2 regions of the Hymenobacter nivis genome follow, and region 2 is predicted to be linked to the other one. Evidence: riboswitches for the same ligand, from Rfam matches in the RefSeq annotation. Region 2 holds a riboswitch; the other holds the start of a gene.
The links. Region 2 has a riboswitch for cobalamin ahead of DDQ68_RS01400 (ABC transporter substrate-binding protein). Riboswitches for the same ligand answer to the same signal wherever they lie in the genome.
Positions count from the first base shown of each region.

Region 1: another riboswitch for cobalamin. It lies ahead of DDQ68_RS09630 ((2Fe-2S) ferredoxin domain-containing protein); the one in region 2 lies ahead of DDQ68_RS01400 (ABC transporter substrate-binding protein).

Region 1 is NZ_CP029145.1:2,172,547-2,180,146, reverse strand. Features, by position in the region: gene DDQ68_RS09645 (sirohydrochlorin chelatase) at 1-401, opposite strand, end outside; gene cobA (uroporphyrinogen-III C-methyltransferase) at 409-1,194, opposite strand; gene DDQ68_RS09635 (NAD-dependent epimerase/dehydratase family protein) at 1,181-2,029, opposite strand; gene DDQ68_RS09630 ((2Fe-2S) ferredoxin domain-containing protein) at 2,075-2,380, opposite strand; cobalamin riboswitch at 2,504-2,695, opposite strand; gene DDQ68_RS09625 (transposase-like zinc-binding domain-containing protein) at 2,893-3,138, shown strand; gene DDQ68_RS09620 (IS701 family transposase) at 3,142-4,146, opposite strand; gene DDQ68_RS22775 (hypothetical protein) at 4,249-4,407, opposite strand; partial or broken gene DDQ68_RS09615 (IS481 family transposase) at 4,588-5,553, shown strand; gene DDQ68_RS09610 (ISAs1 family transposase) at 5,618-6,106, shown strand; gene DDQ68_RS24745 (IS1 family transposase) at 6,126-6,521, shown strand; partial or broken gene DDQ68_RS24740 (hypothetical protein) at 6,521-6,592, shown strand; gene DDQ68_RS24735 (IS1 family transposase) at 6,642-6,836, shown strand; partial or broken gene DDQ68_RS24965 (IS701 family transposase) at 6,882-7,600, shown strand, end outside.
Region 2 is NZ_CP029145.1:341,493-349,092, forward strand. Features, by position in the region: gene DDQ68_RS01370 (glycoside hydrolase family 28 protein) at 1-439, shown strand, start outside; gene DDQ68_RS24370 (hypothetical protein) at 574-909, opposite strand; gene DDQ68_RS01385 (hypothetical protein) at 1,398-2,036, shown strand; gene DDQ68_RS01390 (IS701 family transposase) at 2,049-3,062, shown strand; gene DDQ68_RS01395 (AAA family ATPase) at 3,163-3,696, shown strand; cobalamin riboswitch at 3,740-3,939, shown strand; gene DDQ68_RS01400 (ABC transporter substrate-binding protein) at 4,156-5,193, shown strand; gene DDQ68_RS01405 (iron chelate uptake ABC transporter family permease subunit) at 5,190-6,281, shown strand; gene DDQ68_RS01410 (ABC transporter ATP-binding protein) at 6,515-7,549, shown strand.

The sequences.
Region 1 (7,600 bases), 1.8 Mb from region 2:
CACTCTTCGCGGGGCACGGGCGGGAGGCCGGCCTCGGCCTGCTCCACCATCTGGCGGGCTAGCTGCAGGAGCGGGGCCGAGATGCCCAGGTGCCGGCCCAGCGTGATTTTCAGGTCCGGGTACTGCTGTTGCAGCGAGTTCATCTCGAACGGAATGTCGTTCTTGGCGTGGCCGCCGGCGAATAGAATAGCCGGGATGGCCGTGATGTTGCGCACGCCCTGCTGGTACATCCGCTCGACGGCGGCGGCGTAAATGGGGTGGGCAAACTCCAAAAAGCCGTAGTCGATGACCCGGTCGGGGTAGCGCGGCACGAGGCCGGCCACCAGCTCCTGAAAGCCCGCGGTACCTGCTTTATCCCGGCTGCCGTGCCCACAAATCAGAATGCCTTGTTTGGTTGCCATGAGTTAGTTAGCTTAAAGAATGAAGGTGGGCCGCCGCCTCATCGAGCGAGCAGGCGTACTTACCGATGATGAACACCACCGGCATGGGCAGGGCGGCCTGGGCCAGCGCCGCCTCAATATCCGGCAGCAGGGCCGTCACCAGTCTTTGCTGCGAACCCGACACGTGTGAGATGGCCGATACGTAGACCGCGTCCGGACCGACCGCCGCTTGCAGCTTTGCCACTACCTGCGGCATATTGCTCAGGCCCATGTACATCACCAGGGTGGTGCCCGTGCGCAGCATGTTGGCCAGCGCGTCGAGCTGCTCAAAATCGTAATTGGCCGTGTGCGCCGTGCACAGCAGCACCGCGTTGCTGTGGTTGCGCTCGGTAACCGGGATGTGCACCAGGCTGGCCGCCGCCAGGCCCGCCGTGAGCCCCGGCACTACCTCGTAGGGCACCTGCTGCGCCGTCAGATACCGGATTTCCTCCGCTGCCCGCCCGAAGATGAAGGGGTCGCCGGACTTCAGTCGAACCACGCGCTTGCCCTGCCGGGCATACGCCACCATTGCTTCGTTTATTTCCTGCTGCCGCTGCCGGGGGTCTACGTGGTCGCCGTATTTTTTGCCCGAATAAATGAGCGTGGCGTCAGGGGCACACAGGGCCATTACCTCCGCCGAAACGAGGTTGTCGTAGAGCACCACATCGGCCTGCCCCAACCGGCGCAGGGCCCGCACCGTGAGCAAGTCGGCGGCTCCGGGCCCGGCTCCGACAATGCTTACCAGGGGCGCAGAGGTATCGTTAGAGGATGTCACGCGCGGGTTGCTCAAAAATGGCTAACGGGTTGGGAAATAGAAACTGGTAATTCAGCCGGGCTTTTAGTTTCTCGGAGCTTACTACTTTGTGGGGTTGCGGCTGGACGGGTCCCATATCGGGCAGCGTAAAGTCCCGGGCTCGGGCCGCCGCGGCGTAGTAAGCCCGCCGCGTGGGATGAGCGTCGGCACTGGCATTAAATACCTCCCCCCAGGCCTGCTGGCGTACGATTTCGTGGATGATGCGCACGCAGTCGTCGCGGTGAATCACATTCATGGGCGTATCGATGGCCCGGCGGCGGCGCTCGATGGCCGCCGCACTATCCGGCAGCCGGTCGTAGCCGATTAACCCGCCAAACCGCAGCACCGTGGTGCGGAACGCCGGTTCCCGCTGGAGTAGCTGTTCGAGTTGATACACCACCATGCCGCCCGGCTTAGTCGGTGCCGGCGCAATATCCTCGGTAGCAAGTTGCTCATTATCACCGTAAACTGAAGTGGAGCTGATGTACAGTACCTGCCGCACCCCGCTGGCCCGCGCCCGCTCGATGAGTCGCTCGAATTGCGCCAGCTGCTCGTCCTTGGGTTTGCCCGGTTGGGGCGGCACCGTAATAAGGAGCGTCGGCGCGTGCCAGAAAGGGCTGTCAGACAAGGCGTTTCCTGCTGCCAGCTCGATGGCAAAAGCGTTCAACCCCAACCGGCTCACTTCCGATACGCCAGCGGCACTGGTGCGGGAAACGCACATCTCATAACCATGCACTTGCAGGTACTGGGCCAGGGGAAGGCCCAGCCAGCCGCCGCCCAGCACGCTGATGGGCTGATGGGCTGATTGGGAAAGCAAGGGAAGGGGGGAAATAGAAGACATAAGTGCGCGCCGTGTCGCTGGTCAACCCTGATACAAAACCGATTCCGCCAGTAGCTCCCCGGCCAGTAGATGGTCCGCTACCAACGCCGCTGCCTTGTCGGCCGTGAGGTGCTGGTACCAAGTGCCCTCGGGATGAATGAAGACCACCGGGCCGTGCAGGCACTGGTCAGTGCACTGGGTCCGGACCGTGTGCAGCTGGCCCTTGGCCCCTGCCTGCACAATGGCCGCCCGAATGTGCGTGGTCGTATCCGCCGCCCCTTTTTTCAGGCAAGAGTCGCCATTGCAGATAAAGGCAATGCGCTGAACGGTGGAAAGGTCTTTTGCCATGAGCAGTAGCAACTAAGCCAGCCCGATTAGGAAGCTGGCCCGCCACCGGGCAAAAGGAACGAGCAACCAGCAGTCTCTGCGGTACTAAACTGGTAACCCACAGCTTTTCTCCCGAAAGCAAGGTGGAGGTAATGCTGACTGGCAGGTCTTCTGGCTCGTTCAACAACTGAGGCCTTCCCATAGCCGGCGCTACAGTGACATCTATTCTCAGGTGCGGGGCTGAACTTACAGCAGCGGGAACTGCTCCGGATTTACACCGGATTCCCTTTTAAGGGCATTCGCAAGCGAATGCACACCAATCAACGGCGCAAAGGTAGGGTTGCCCCGACCATTTAGCCGTATTTGCCCTCCTTCCCCCAGACTAACCGCACTATGTGCATCGGGGTAAATTTGCGGCTCACGTCATTGGTTTGATGTCACTACCCACCTGCTTAGCCGACGTACCGGGCTTTCGTCGGCAGAATAAAAACTTTGGCGGTGGTCTATTGGAGAGTGAAGCAGTAAATTAGGGCATGGTTTATACGCAACATTTGTGTGCCCGCTACGGCAGCGAACACATCCGCCGCAACGGCACGCAGGGCGGCCAGCCCAAATACCAGTGCAAAGCGTGCGGGTACCAAGCGCGGTTTGTGCCGGCGGCGCTCGCCAAAGCGGCGCAGTACGCCCAGGTCGAAGCCTTGCTCACCGAACGGAATTCCCAGCGTAGCATCGTGCGCGCCACCGGCGTGGCGCGGATGACCATCGCCAGGCTAATATAGGACTTACGCAAACGCGAGCGAAGGCTGGCGTAATTCATGTCGCATATACTCATCCAAAAAGCCTTGTTTGAGCTGATAGACGGTTTGTTTGGTTTGGTAGGCGGCTTGTTTAAGGCAGGTCCAAGCGCGCACGGCCAGGGCAATATGATTGCGCTGACTGCGGGCCAGCCGGCACTGGCAGGCCTGCACGCCGGTGAGTTGCTTGAGTTCGCGGTGAAACTGCTCAATCGTCCAGCGGACGCTGCTTTCGTGTTCGGCAGCGGCCGTGTGCAAGGGCTCAACCTCGTTGGTGAGGAGGTAGTCCGTCCGGTGGGTGGACACCAGTACGCGGAAGAGTTTCAGTTTGCAATCTTTGGGCATGCCCTTCACTTTCAGGATTTTGCCAGCTTCTACTTCGGCGGCCGACCAGCACAGGCAGGCCACGGGCTGGTAGGGCTGCTGGCCGCCGGAATCATCGACGAGCCGGTTGCTTTTCAGCGGGCAGTAAAATGTTTTGCCTTCGTCCAGCAGCCACTTGAACAGGGCCGTGGTGGCGTACCAGCTATCCATGAGCACCGTGCGGTATGGGATACTGCGCGGGGCCAATTGCCCGAGCATGTCGGCCACATGGTCGAGCTTGGTCTTGCCGTCGGTGTCGGGGGCGAAAAGGCGGTAGTCAATGAGCCAGAACTGGTCGGTTTCGGGGTTGACGTACACACACGTCACCAGGCCGATGCCGGCAATCACGCCGTGGGCGTTGCCGCTGTACTGGCGGCGTACGAGTTCGATGCGCCGGCTGTGGTGCTTGTCGAGCACCGTGTCGTCAAACAGGACGTAGCCCCGCGCGCTGAGCATCACCTGTGGGCGTACTTGCTGCCAGAGCTGGCGGGGGGTGAAACGCCGGGTTTTGAGAAAATAGCGCACGTTGTCGTGCGAGAGGCCCTCCAGATGCTCGGCCAGATACGTCCCCGTGTAGTTGACCTGGCTGCTCACCAAAAACTGCCCGTACAGTTGTGCCGTCACTTTCATGGCTTTTCCTTTCAAGTTACACTTTTTGCGTAAGTCCTATGTAATTGATAATTATAACCTCACTCTTCAATAGACCACTACCAAAACTTTCGCCATAAATTACTAAACATACTTGTTATCAGCATCATAGCCGTGATGAGTGGGGCCGATGATTTTGAGGAAATCGCCTAGTTTGGCCAGTAGAAAGAGGCCGTCTTCCGGCGCTACCGCTGCCTGGACAACGGCATTCCGTCCGACGATACCTTTCGACGGGTCTTTCAAGGCTTGGACGCGGCAGTTGCTACCAGCCGACCAAATCGGTCAGGTCTGCATCGATGGCAAAACACTGCGCGGCGCCGGCCCGCGGGCCTTGCACCTGGTCCCGACCGTGGCGCAACTGGCTAGGTGTATAGTCCCAGGGGATGGGAAAGGGGACTTTTGTCGTAGCTTTCAGGCAACTCTATGGGAAAAGTACCACACGGCTGCGCCACCACAACGCCGGCAACTCGGCGCCTTATCCAGCAAAGTACAGAAGGCGTACAAACGCTAGCCAAGCGCCTGGGCTTGACCCAGGGCACCGTGCGCAAGTGGCGGCGGCGTACCAGTACGGAAGAGGCTGTGCGCGGCCCCAAACCGGCCTCCACCGTGCTCACTCCCGTGGAAGAGGCGGCTATCGTGCTCTTCCGCCAGCACACGCTGCTGCCACTCGATGACTGCCTCTATGCCTTGCAGGAGACGCTTCCGCACCTGAGCCGCTCGGCCCTGCACCGCTGCTTCCAACGCCACGGCATCAGCCGCTTACCCCCGGCCGACGAGCCGGCAGCTGGGGCGGGTAAGGCGCTGTTTAAGGCCTACGAGCTGGGCTACCTGCACGTGGATTTTGCCGAAGTCCAGACGGAAGAAGGCAAGCAGTATTTGTTTGTGGCCATTGACCGCACCAGCAAGCTGGCCTTCGCTGAGTTACAGCCACAGGCCACGCAGGCCATCGCCACGGACTTTTTGCGCCGGGTCTTGCCGCAGATTCCCTACAAGGTGCATAAGCTATTGACAGACAACGGTATTCAATTCTGAAACTTGCCGCATCATACGAAAGTTGGTCGCCATCCGTTCGGCCAGCTCTGCGACGAGTGGGGCATCGAGCAGCGCTTTACCAAGCCCGCTCACCCCTGGACCAATGGGCAGGTGGAGCGGATGAACCGGACGGTGAAGGAAGCCACGATTAAGCAGTTTCACTACGAGACGAGCGCGCAGTTGGCCAGTCACTTACAAGCCTTTTTGCTGGCTTACAACTACGCCAAGCGGCTCAAGCGCTTGAAGGGCCTGACCCCGCACGAATTTATCTGTGCGGAATGGCGAAAAAATCCTACTATCTTTCATCGCGACCCAACCAAAAAACCCCTTCCCCATACACCGGGACCATACACCTAGGGCTTGAGCCTGGCCCAGGTAGCCACGGCGGGCAAAGGACAGAAACGGGCCCGCCAGCCCCGATGTGCCGACCCTGCTCTACGTGCGCGGCTGCCTCGTCAGTTTCGATGCGCTCAGGTGTCAGCCGGTCATTGCGGCCCAAATCAGCCACCAAGGCGGCGATCACCGGCTGGCCCTCCAGGGCAATCAGGCTACACTGTTGGCCGCAGCCGAACGCGCCCTGGCCCAGGTGTCCGCCCGGCAGACGCTCGAATCCTGGAGTCTGGCCTCCCACAACACCCCGCTCTGCACGCACGTCGGCGTGCAAACCGACTTACGCTGGGTCGATGAGCAAAGCCGCTGGCCGGGGCTGGCCGCCCTGGACCGGGTCGAAACCACCCGCTATTCCGCAGACGAACCGCCCCAGCCGCAGGCTGTGCGCTATTACCCGAGCAGCCGCGCCACCCTTAAGCCCGCCCAGGCCACAGCCGCCATACGCTACCACTGGGCCATCGAAAACAAGTTCCACTGGCACCTGGATGTTACGCTAGGCGGTCGTGTGTTGAGTATGTAGAGAGGGCATATCTTTTGGGATGGTTTTAGAACCCGTTCTCTGCCCGTCCTGTCAGCAACCGGATGCCGTCTATCGGCACGGCAAAGCCACCGATGGCACCCAGCGCTACCGCTGCACGGCCTGCCGCCGCACCTTTCAACTACGCTACCGCCATAAAGTGCATGCGGTGGGCGTGCGGGCTAAAATCATGGACATGGCCCGGAATGGCAGCGGGATACGGGATACAGCCAGGGTGTTGGGCATCCGTCCTCAAACCGGGATGGGCGAGCTAAAAAAAAGATTGAAGCCGGAAGGCACTGCCCCCCGTGCCATCCCACTTACGCGCCGGAGCCGGGAGCTAACTTGGGGCAGTATGCCGACGAGAGGTGGTCGGTTGTACGCGACAAAAAGCAGCAGCGCTGGCTCTGGTGGGTAGAAGATGCGGCGAGAGGGCAAGTCGTGGCGTTTGTGTTTGGGCGGCGTACCCACGCCACGTTTCGGCGGTTATTGGCCGTGCTGGCAGCGGCCGGCTGGGCCGTGGAAACCTGGTTTACCGATGCCTGGGGGCCTTGCCTGTTTGCCCGCCGAGCAGCGCCAAACAGGCAAGGCCCCCAGGCAACGGCTGGAACGCAAGCACTTGCCCTTGCGCACCCGTCTCAAACGACTGACGCGCCGGAAGAATTGCTTCTCTAAAAAACAATTCTTTCACGACGGCCTGATTACCTTATTCATCTTCCATTTCTTCTTTTAATAGGACTTACGCACTTTGAGGTAATTTAGGCAAAAACGTACGCTTATGCTCACTCAAACCACTTACATCGAGTACCTGCTCAGTACGCCTACGAACTACACCTGTACGCATCTGACGGCCCATTTGCCCGACGTGAGCCACGACCAGGTGAATCGGTTTTTGCGTACGAGCAAGCTACCGGTCAACTAGTTGCGCGAGCTGGTTCTGCCCTTGCTCCGCGACTCCCCCGCGGCCTTTTTGCTCGTGGACGACAGCGTGCAAGACAAGCGTTATGGCCGCTTCATCGCCGTGGCCAAGCGCCAGTACGCGGGCAACGCGCACGGCATGGTCACGGGCATCGGGCTGGTCAACCTCGTGCACAGCAGCGGCGAGGCCGGTGATTTTCTGCCCCTGGACTACTGCGTATACGCGCCCGATGCCGACGGACAGACGAAAAACGACCATTTCCTAGCCATATTTGACCAGGTAGTGGCCGAAGACAAGCTGCTGGCCCGCACGATTTTATTCGATTCCTGGTACGCGGGCAGCACGAATTTGAAGCGCATCCACCGCGCGGGTTGGACATTTTTCACAACCCTGAAAAGCAACCGGTTGGTGAGCCGGGCCAAGGAAAGTGGCTACCAAGGCCTTGATACGCGCGAACCGCCGCCCCACGGGTGGAGCCAGGGCGTGGAAGTACGCCTAAAAGAAGTGCCCTTTGGGGTAAAGCGCTTCAAGCTAGTGGCCACAAACGGCGACATGGAATGGGTCATGACCAACCACTT
Region 2 (7,600 bases):
CCGAGGCGAAAACGGTATTCTGGTCTATGGTACGCCGGAAAGCGTGATTGAAGACCTATCCTTCCGCCACGTCACCTTCGACTTTATCGATAGCCCACTCAATGGCGTGGCCGGTGGCAACGTGGATTTACGCGGCATAATGAGCGAAAAAAACCAACTATTTGCCCGCGATATTCCCGGCATTCTGGCCCAATACGTCATCGGGCTGATCATCGACGATTTTGCCTTGCGCTGGCTAAACCCGCGCAGCTCCTTCCTTTCCCATGGTATCGAAACCGACCATGTAACCGGCCTGCGGGTGAGTCATTTTCAAGGTACCGGCGCCCCCAACAACCCGAATGCGCAACGGCTATACCTGCAGAATAGTCCGGGAGCAATACTGGCCGAAGAAGAGAAAGCGGGGGCCAGTACGCCGGGCCGTGGCCGGCGCACCCGCTAGTCAAGCTAGGCCCTGATGACTTCTTGACAACTAATTCCTTCCGTCTGGCTTTCTGTGCCAACTACCCCAACATACTTATCATGCATTCATTAGAAGCCAAAAAGCCGCAGCTTTTTACTCATACGGCCGCGCAGCTACAGGCCGCCGGCCTCCGCATCGAGCGGTAGGATGCCACCCGCCCCTGGGGCGGTTTTTTCGTCATCGACGAAAGCCAGGCGCAGCAGTTTGCCAACCAGTATTTTGATGGGCTGCCGATAGACCAGCTTATGATTTCGGGTAAGCTGACCCCGAAAATCCTGTTGGTTGCCCTGCATTAGCTGCTGTCGTGGCAGTACCACCATCGGCGGGCCGAGGTTTAGCGCGTGGTGCAGGGGCCAGTGGGCGTCGCCGTTAGCGCTTCCGACGAATAGGGCGAAGTAGTGGCTTATAATGTGGGTAACTAGACTGCCCTGCAACAGGGGGAGCGGCACCGCCTAGTGGGGCTTGGGGGCTGCTGGCCGAAACATGGCAGCATACCAGTGCCGTGCAGCCCTCCGATGAAGAAGATATTGTGCGGGTGCAGGACGATTTCAGGCGCTAAACAACCATAACATGGCCTTAATGGATGTGCATTATTCGAACCGCCTGAACGGACTGTGGCTCCGGTGGCTTACGCTGGGCTTGGCCGCCTTGCTCGGCACCGCCGGTTGCGGGCCGGCCCGCCGCCTCACAGTGGGCCGGCAGGGGGTGCACTGGGCACCGCGCTTCCGCGAGCCAATAACTATTGTGGCGGTGGTCCAAAGCAGGATGATACCGGACCTTTAGTTTGTTAATTAAGTCAGCTTAAAAACACGTCAGGAAAGCTGGAAGGACGAATATTCAGACATCATAAATTGAGTGAAATACCGAAATCATCTCGCTTTGGACCACCGCCCTTTTTTTAATTGCTCCACGAGCGTATTCCCATCCTTTTCCTTTCGTGAAACACCTGTTTCTTTTCGTACTGCTCCTGCTGGCTTCGGGCAGTGGCTACGCCCAAAAAACCAAAACCACCGGTGGCGCTGCCACCAGCGCCGCGATGGCGGGCCAGCGCTGGCCGATCGGCAAAGCCAAAGCCAATGCTTGGTACAAAGCCCATTCCTGGATGTCAGGGGCCAATTTTATTCCCAGTACGGCCATCAACCAGCTCGAAATGTGGCAGGCCGCCACGTTCGACCTCACCACCATCGACCGGGAACTGGGCTACGCCGAGGGCATTGGGTTCAATACCATGCGCGTGTTTCTGCACAGCTTGGCGTATCAGGAAGACCCGGCGGGCTTCAAAAAGCGCGTCGACCAGTACCTGGGCCTGGCCGTCAAGCACCACATTCAGACGCTGTTTGTGTTTTTGGACGACTGCTGGAACAAGGAGGCCAAGCCCAGCCCCCAGCCGGCCCCCAAAACGGGCGTACATAATTCGGGCTGGGCACAGGGCCCCGGCGACCCGGCCTCGCGCGACTCGGCCACCTTCAGCAAGCTCCAACCGTATGTGACCGACGTACTCCGTACGTTTGCCCACGACAAGCGCGGCCTGCTCTGGGACTTATCGGACTTACGCACAGGGCGTAATTTGGGCTAAAAACGACCTTTTATGCTAACCCAAAGGACCTGCATTGATTTTTTGCTCAACACCCCGCGCAATTATATAGGGGCGCATTTGGCCGTCCACCTGCCAGAGATGAGCCACGATCAGGTATATCGCTTTTTGCGCAATAACACGTTTTCGGCGGGTCAGTTACGGGAGTTGGTACAGCCTTTGGTAGCCGACTCACCCGAAGCATTTCTGCTGGTGGATGATAGTGTGCAGGATAAGCGCTACAGTCGCTTCATTGAAGTAGCGCAGCGACAATATTCGGGCAATGTGCACGGGTTGGTCACGGGCATTGGGCTGGTTAATCTATTCCACAGCAGCGGCGAAAGCGGTGATTTTCTGTCGCTAGACTTCCGCATATACGCTCCTGCTCAGGACGGGCTGACGAAAAACGACCACTTCCAGGCCATGTTCAAACAAGTGGTGGAAGAGGGAAAAATTCAGGCCCGCACCCTGCTCTTTGATAGTTGGTATGCCAACAGCGAGAACCTGAAAGTGATTGAGCAAGCCGGTTGGACGTTTTTCACCACCCTGAAAAGCAATCGGTTAGTGAGTTTAGGGAAGGAAACGGGCTATCAGTCCCTGAACACGCTCGACCCGCCGGCGGGGGGCTGGAGCCGGGGCGTGGAAGTGCGCCTGCAACAAGTACCGTTTGGGGTCAAACTTTTCAAGCTGGTTACCATAGACGGCAGCATTGAATGGGTGATAACCAATTACTTGGCAGCTCATCTCAATCGGGAAATGGTTATTGAGGCGGTGCAGGTACGCTGGCAGGTGGAGGAGTTTCACCGGAGTTTCAAGCAATTAACGGGTTCCGAGAAATGCCAGTGCCGCAAGGCGCAGGCGCAGCGCAATCATTTGACTTGTTGCTATTTAGTCTGGGTAACGTTGCGGCAATACGCCCGCGCCATCGGCCGCACCATCTACCAGGCCGCCTGCCTACCCTGGGCTGAATGGCTGCGGCAGCAATTGCAGAATTCATCTATTCCTGTTCTTGTACTTGAGGCTGCGTAAGTTTTATTAAATATTGAAAAAGTGATTCTTATTTAGGAAAGAGGTCTAATGGTTATCTAGTTGTATGATTGAGCCTTTGTAATTGAGCGTAATAATAAAAATGCCCCTTTACGTCATCTCCGGGGGGCCCGGGGCCGGTAAAACTACGCTGCTGGGGGCCCTGCGAGCCGCTGGCTTCGCGGGGGCTGATGAAGTGTCGCGCCAGCTCATCCAGGAGCAGGTGGCGCTGGGTAGCGGCCGGGTGCCGTGGCTCGATTTGGCAGGCTTTGCCGAACTGGCGATGGCCCGCATGGTGGCCGACCACGCGGCGGCGTCGCGGCGCGGCGGCGTCACATTTTTTGACCGCGGGCTACCTGATGTCGTTGCCTACCTAGAGGTTGCGGGGCTACTCGTGCCGGCTGCGTGCTACGCCGCAGTGGCGGCGCACCCATACCAGCCGGTGGTGTTTTTGGCGCCGCCGTGGGCTGATATTTACGTGAACGACGCCGAGCGCTGGCAGACGTTTGCCGAGGCCACGGTGCTGCACGGGGCCCTGCGGCGCACCTACCAGCGGTTGGGTTTTGCGGTGCTGGAATTGCCTAAAACCACGGTGGCGGCGCGCGTGGCCTTCGTGCGGGCGGCGGCTGGACTGTAGCCAAATTTGGGGCTCCAGCGCACGGCGGCCAATAATTCAGCCTACCTTTGCACCAACAAATGGTAATCGTTTCCGCGGTGCGGAACGATTTTAAAAGGGAAGCCGGTGTAATTCCGGGACAGTCTCCGCTGCTGTAACCCCCTCACCAACCGACCGATACACGGCGCCACTGTCCTCTTGGGGATGGGAAGGCCATCGGCCGGCGGGGGAAGTCAGAAGACCTGCCGCTTGCTCCATACAGTCACAGCTTTCGGCAGAAAGGCTCGTTGTACCATGCCCAACCCCCCGCTTCCCGCTGGCTGTGCCGGCGGCAAACCCCCTTTTTTTGCTGTTTGGCGCACCCTCACGCTATCGGCTCTGCTGCTGGTGGGGCCCCGGCCCGGCGTTGGCCAAACGACAATTTCCCCGGCGGCTACCCCTCGGGCAGCGGTCGCCGGGGCGCCGCGTGGGCGCACTGCGGTGCAGTACGCCAAGGGCTTCACCATCAGCTACGTAGCGGGCGGCAAGCTGGTCACCATCCTGAGCCCGTTCGAGCAGAAAACCACGGCTACACGCTACCTGCTGGTGCCCCGCGGGGCGGGGCGGCCAGCGGGCTACGCCGATGCCCACGTCATCGAAACGCCGCTGCGGAGCCTTGTGGCCCTATCGTCGATGCACGTAGCGCTGGCCGATTTCCTGGGGGCCGCCGACCTGGTAGTGGGCTTGGGTAGCTTCAAGTACGCCTCGGCCGCGCCGGTGCGGCAGCGCATCGCCGCCGGCAAGATTTACGAGGTAGGCCAGGGCAAAGAGCTTAACAACGAAGAGCTTATTGCCCATCACCCCGACCTGGTGATGGCCACCGGCTGGCCCGGCGAAAGCCTGGCGCGCTTCCAGACGCTGGAAGCCGCTGGCGTGCCCGTCATGATTAACTCCGAGTGGGTGGAAACCACGCCCCTGGCCCGCGCCGAGTGGGTAAAAGTGCTGGCCGCGCTGCTCAACAAGGAAGATTTGGTGAACCGGAAATTTGACCAGGTGGCCCGCTCCTACCACCGCTTGGCGGCCCTAGGCCACTACGCCGCCCAGCGGCCTAAAGTGGTTGTTGGCCTGCCGTTTAAGGACGTGTGGTACGTGCCCGATACCGACAGCTACCTCACGCAGTTCCTGCGCGACGCGGGCTGCACCTACGCCTGGGACCAGGCCCGGGCCCCCAGCGGCAGCCTGGCGCTGTCGTTCGAAACCGTGGCTCCCGTGGCCCTCACCGCCGACTACTGGCTGCAAACCGGCACCGCCGCCACCAAGGCCGATATCCTGGCCCAGGATGCGCGCTACGCCGCCTTCGCGCCCTTCCAAACCGGCCGCGTGTACAACAACAACCGCCGCACCAACGCCCAGGGCTCCAACGACTATTGGGAATCGGGGGCGGTGCGGCCCGACCTCGTGCTGTCGGATTTGATCAAGATTTTGCACCCCGAGCTGCTGCCCTCGTGGCAGCTCTACTATTACCAGTGGCTGAAATGAGCACGGCCCAACTGGCGGCCGCGCCGCCGTCGCTGGTCGCGGCCGGGCGGCGGCGCACGGCTTGGCTGCTGGCCCTGGCGGGGCTGGTGGCCCTGGGCTTCGTGCTCGACATTGCCCTGGGCCCCGTGCGCATCCCGCTGGCGGCGGTGGTGAAGATTCTGCTGGGCCAGGCGGCCGACAACCCGGCCTGGGCGTTCATCGTGAGGGAGATTCGCCTGCCCAAGGCCCTGACGGCGCTGGCCGTGGGCAGTGGCCTGGCTGTGAGCGGCTTGCAGATGCAAACGCTGTTTCGTAACCCGCTGGCGGGGCCCTCAGTACTGGGCCTCACGGCGGGGGCGGGGCTGGGCGTGGCCGCCGTAATGCTGGCCGGGGGCAGCGGCGCAGCGGGCGGCTTCGCCATCCGGGCGCTGGGCGTGGGCGGCAGTTGGGGCTTGGTGCTGGCCGCCACCGCCGGCGCCGCCCTGGTGATGGCCCTGGTGATGGCCCTCTCGGCCCGGGTGCGCGACAACGTGGTGCTACTTATTGTGGGCCTGATGGTTAGCAGCGTCACCGGGGCCATTGTCGGCCTATGGCAATACTTCAGTGCCCCCGAGCAGATTCAGGAATATTTGCTTTGGACGTTCGGCTCGCTGGGCGGCGTGGTGGGGCCCCACCTGGTGGTGCTGGCGGCCGTAGTGACAGTGGGGCTGGGGCTGGCTTTTGCCTCGGCCAAGCCGCTGAATGCCCTGCTGCTGGGCGAAAACTACGCCCGCAGCATGGGCCTGACCGTGGGCCGGGCGCGCACAAGTATCATCCTCAGTACCAGCTTGCTGGCGGGAGCCATCACGGCGTTTTGTGGGCCGATTGGCTTCGTGGGTATCGCCGTGCCGCACCTCACCCGGGGCTTGCTGCGCACCGCCGACCACCGCGTGCTGCTGCCCGGCGCCTGCCTGGTGGGGGCCGCCCTCACGCTGGGCTGCGACTGCCTGGCCCAGCTCCCCGGCAGCCAAACCGTCCTCCCGCTGAGCATCGTCACCTCGCTGCTGGGGGCCCCGGTGGTACTGTGGGTGGTGCTGCGCCGCAATAGCGTTCGCTCGTCGTTTTCCTGAAAAACTGGAAGTAAAAAATGGAGTTATCGAATCACCATTCGACTGTCATGCAAAGCGTAGCGAAGCATCTCTCCCGCGGCAGCAATTAATGGGTAGTCAGCGGGAGAAATACTTCGCTGCGCTCTGCATGACCGCCTTTTTTTATTGCAATTATCCTTTTGCTACTCATTGATTGCTAGTGCACTCCCCGCGCACTAGCAACCGACAACTACCAAACAATAACTAAATCCCTCATGCCCAACCCTGCGCCGCTGCTGACCGCCGAGGACCTGGCGGTGGGTTATATGAACAGAAAGACGCCCCACCCGGTGGCCGGGCCCCTGCGCCTGGCCCTGTGGCCCGGCGAGCTGGTCTGCCTGCTGGGGCCCAACGGCGCGGGCAAAAGCACGCTGCTGCGCACGCTGGCCGGCTTGCAGCCGCCGCTTGGCGGGCGGCTCGATCTGGGCGGGTGGCCGCTGGCGGCGATGGGGGCCCCCGAACGCGCCCGCCAGCTCAGCATCGTGCTCACCGACCGCGTGGACGCCGGCAACCTCGCCGTGCGCGAGCTGGTGCGCCTGGGTCGCCACCCGCACACCGGCTGGCTGGGCAGCCTCTCGGCCCACGACGAAGCCCGGGTGCAAGCTGCCTTGGAAGCCACTGGTACCGAAATCTTCGCCGACCGCCCGGTGGGTGAATTGAGCGACGGCGAGCGCCAGAAAGTGCTGCTGGCCCGCGCCCTCGCCCAGGACACGCCGGTGGTACTGCTCGACGAACCCACGGCCCACCTCGACCTGCCCAACCGTGTGGCTCTCATGCGCTTGCTGCACCAGCTGGCCCGCACCACGGGCAAGGCCATCCTGCTCTCGACCCACGAGCTGGACCTGGCCCTGCAAGCCGCCGACCGCGTGTGGCTGCTACCCGCCGATGGGCCCCTGCGCACCGGCACGCCCGAGGATTTGGTGCTGAGCGGGGCCTTTGCGGCGGCGTTTGCGCGGGAGGGGCTGGCCTTCGACGCGGGCACCGGCACCTTCGCTCTGCACGCGCCCACGGGGCCCCCGGTGCAGCTGGTAGGGGAGGGCGCCGCCGCTTTCTGGACGCGCCGGGCCCTGGAGCGCGAGGGCTTCGTGCCCACCACAGGGCCCGCCGCCCTGCGCGTGACGGCCCCCGCCGGCCCCGACCTGGGGCCCTGGTTGAGCCAAGTACCGGGCCAGGCCGCCCAGTCCCACGCCACCATCGGTGCGCTGCTGCGGACGATGCGTCAAGTTAATAGTAACCAATTGGTTGACTAATTAGCAAAGTGCCCGTCCTCATTTAAACAGATAATTAGAACAAATACTTAG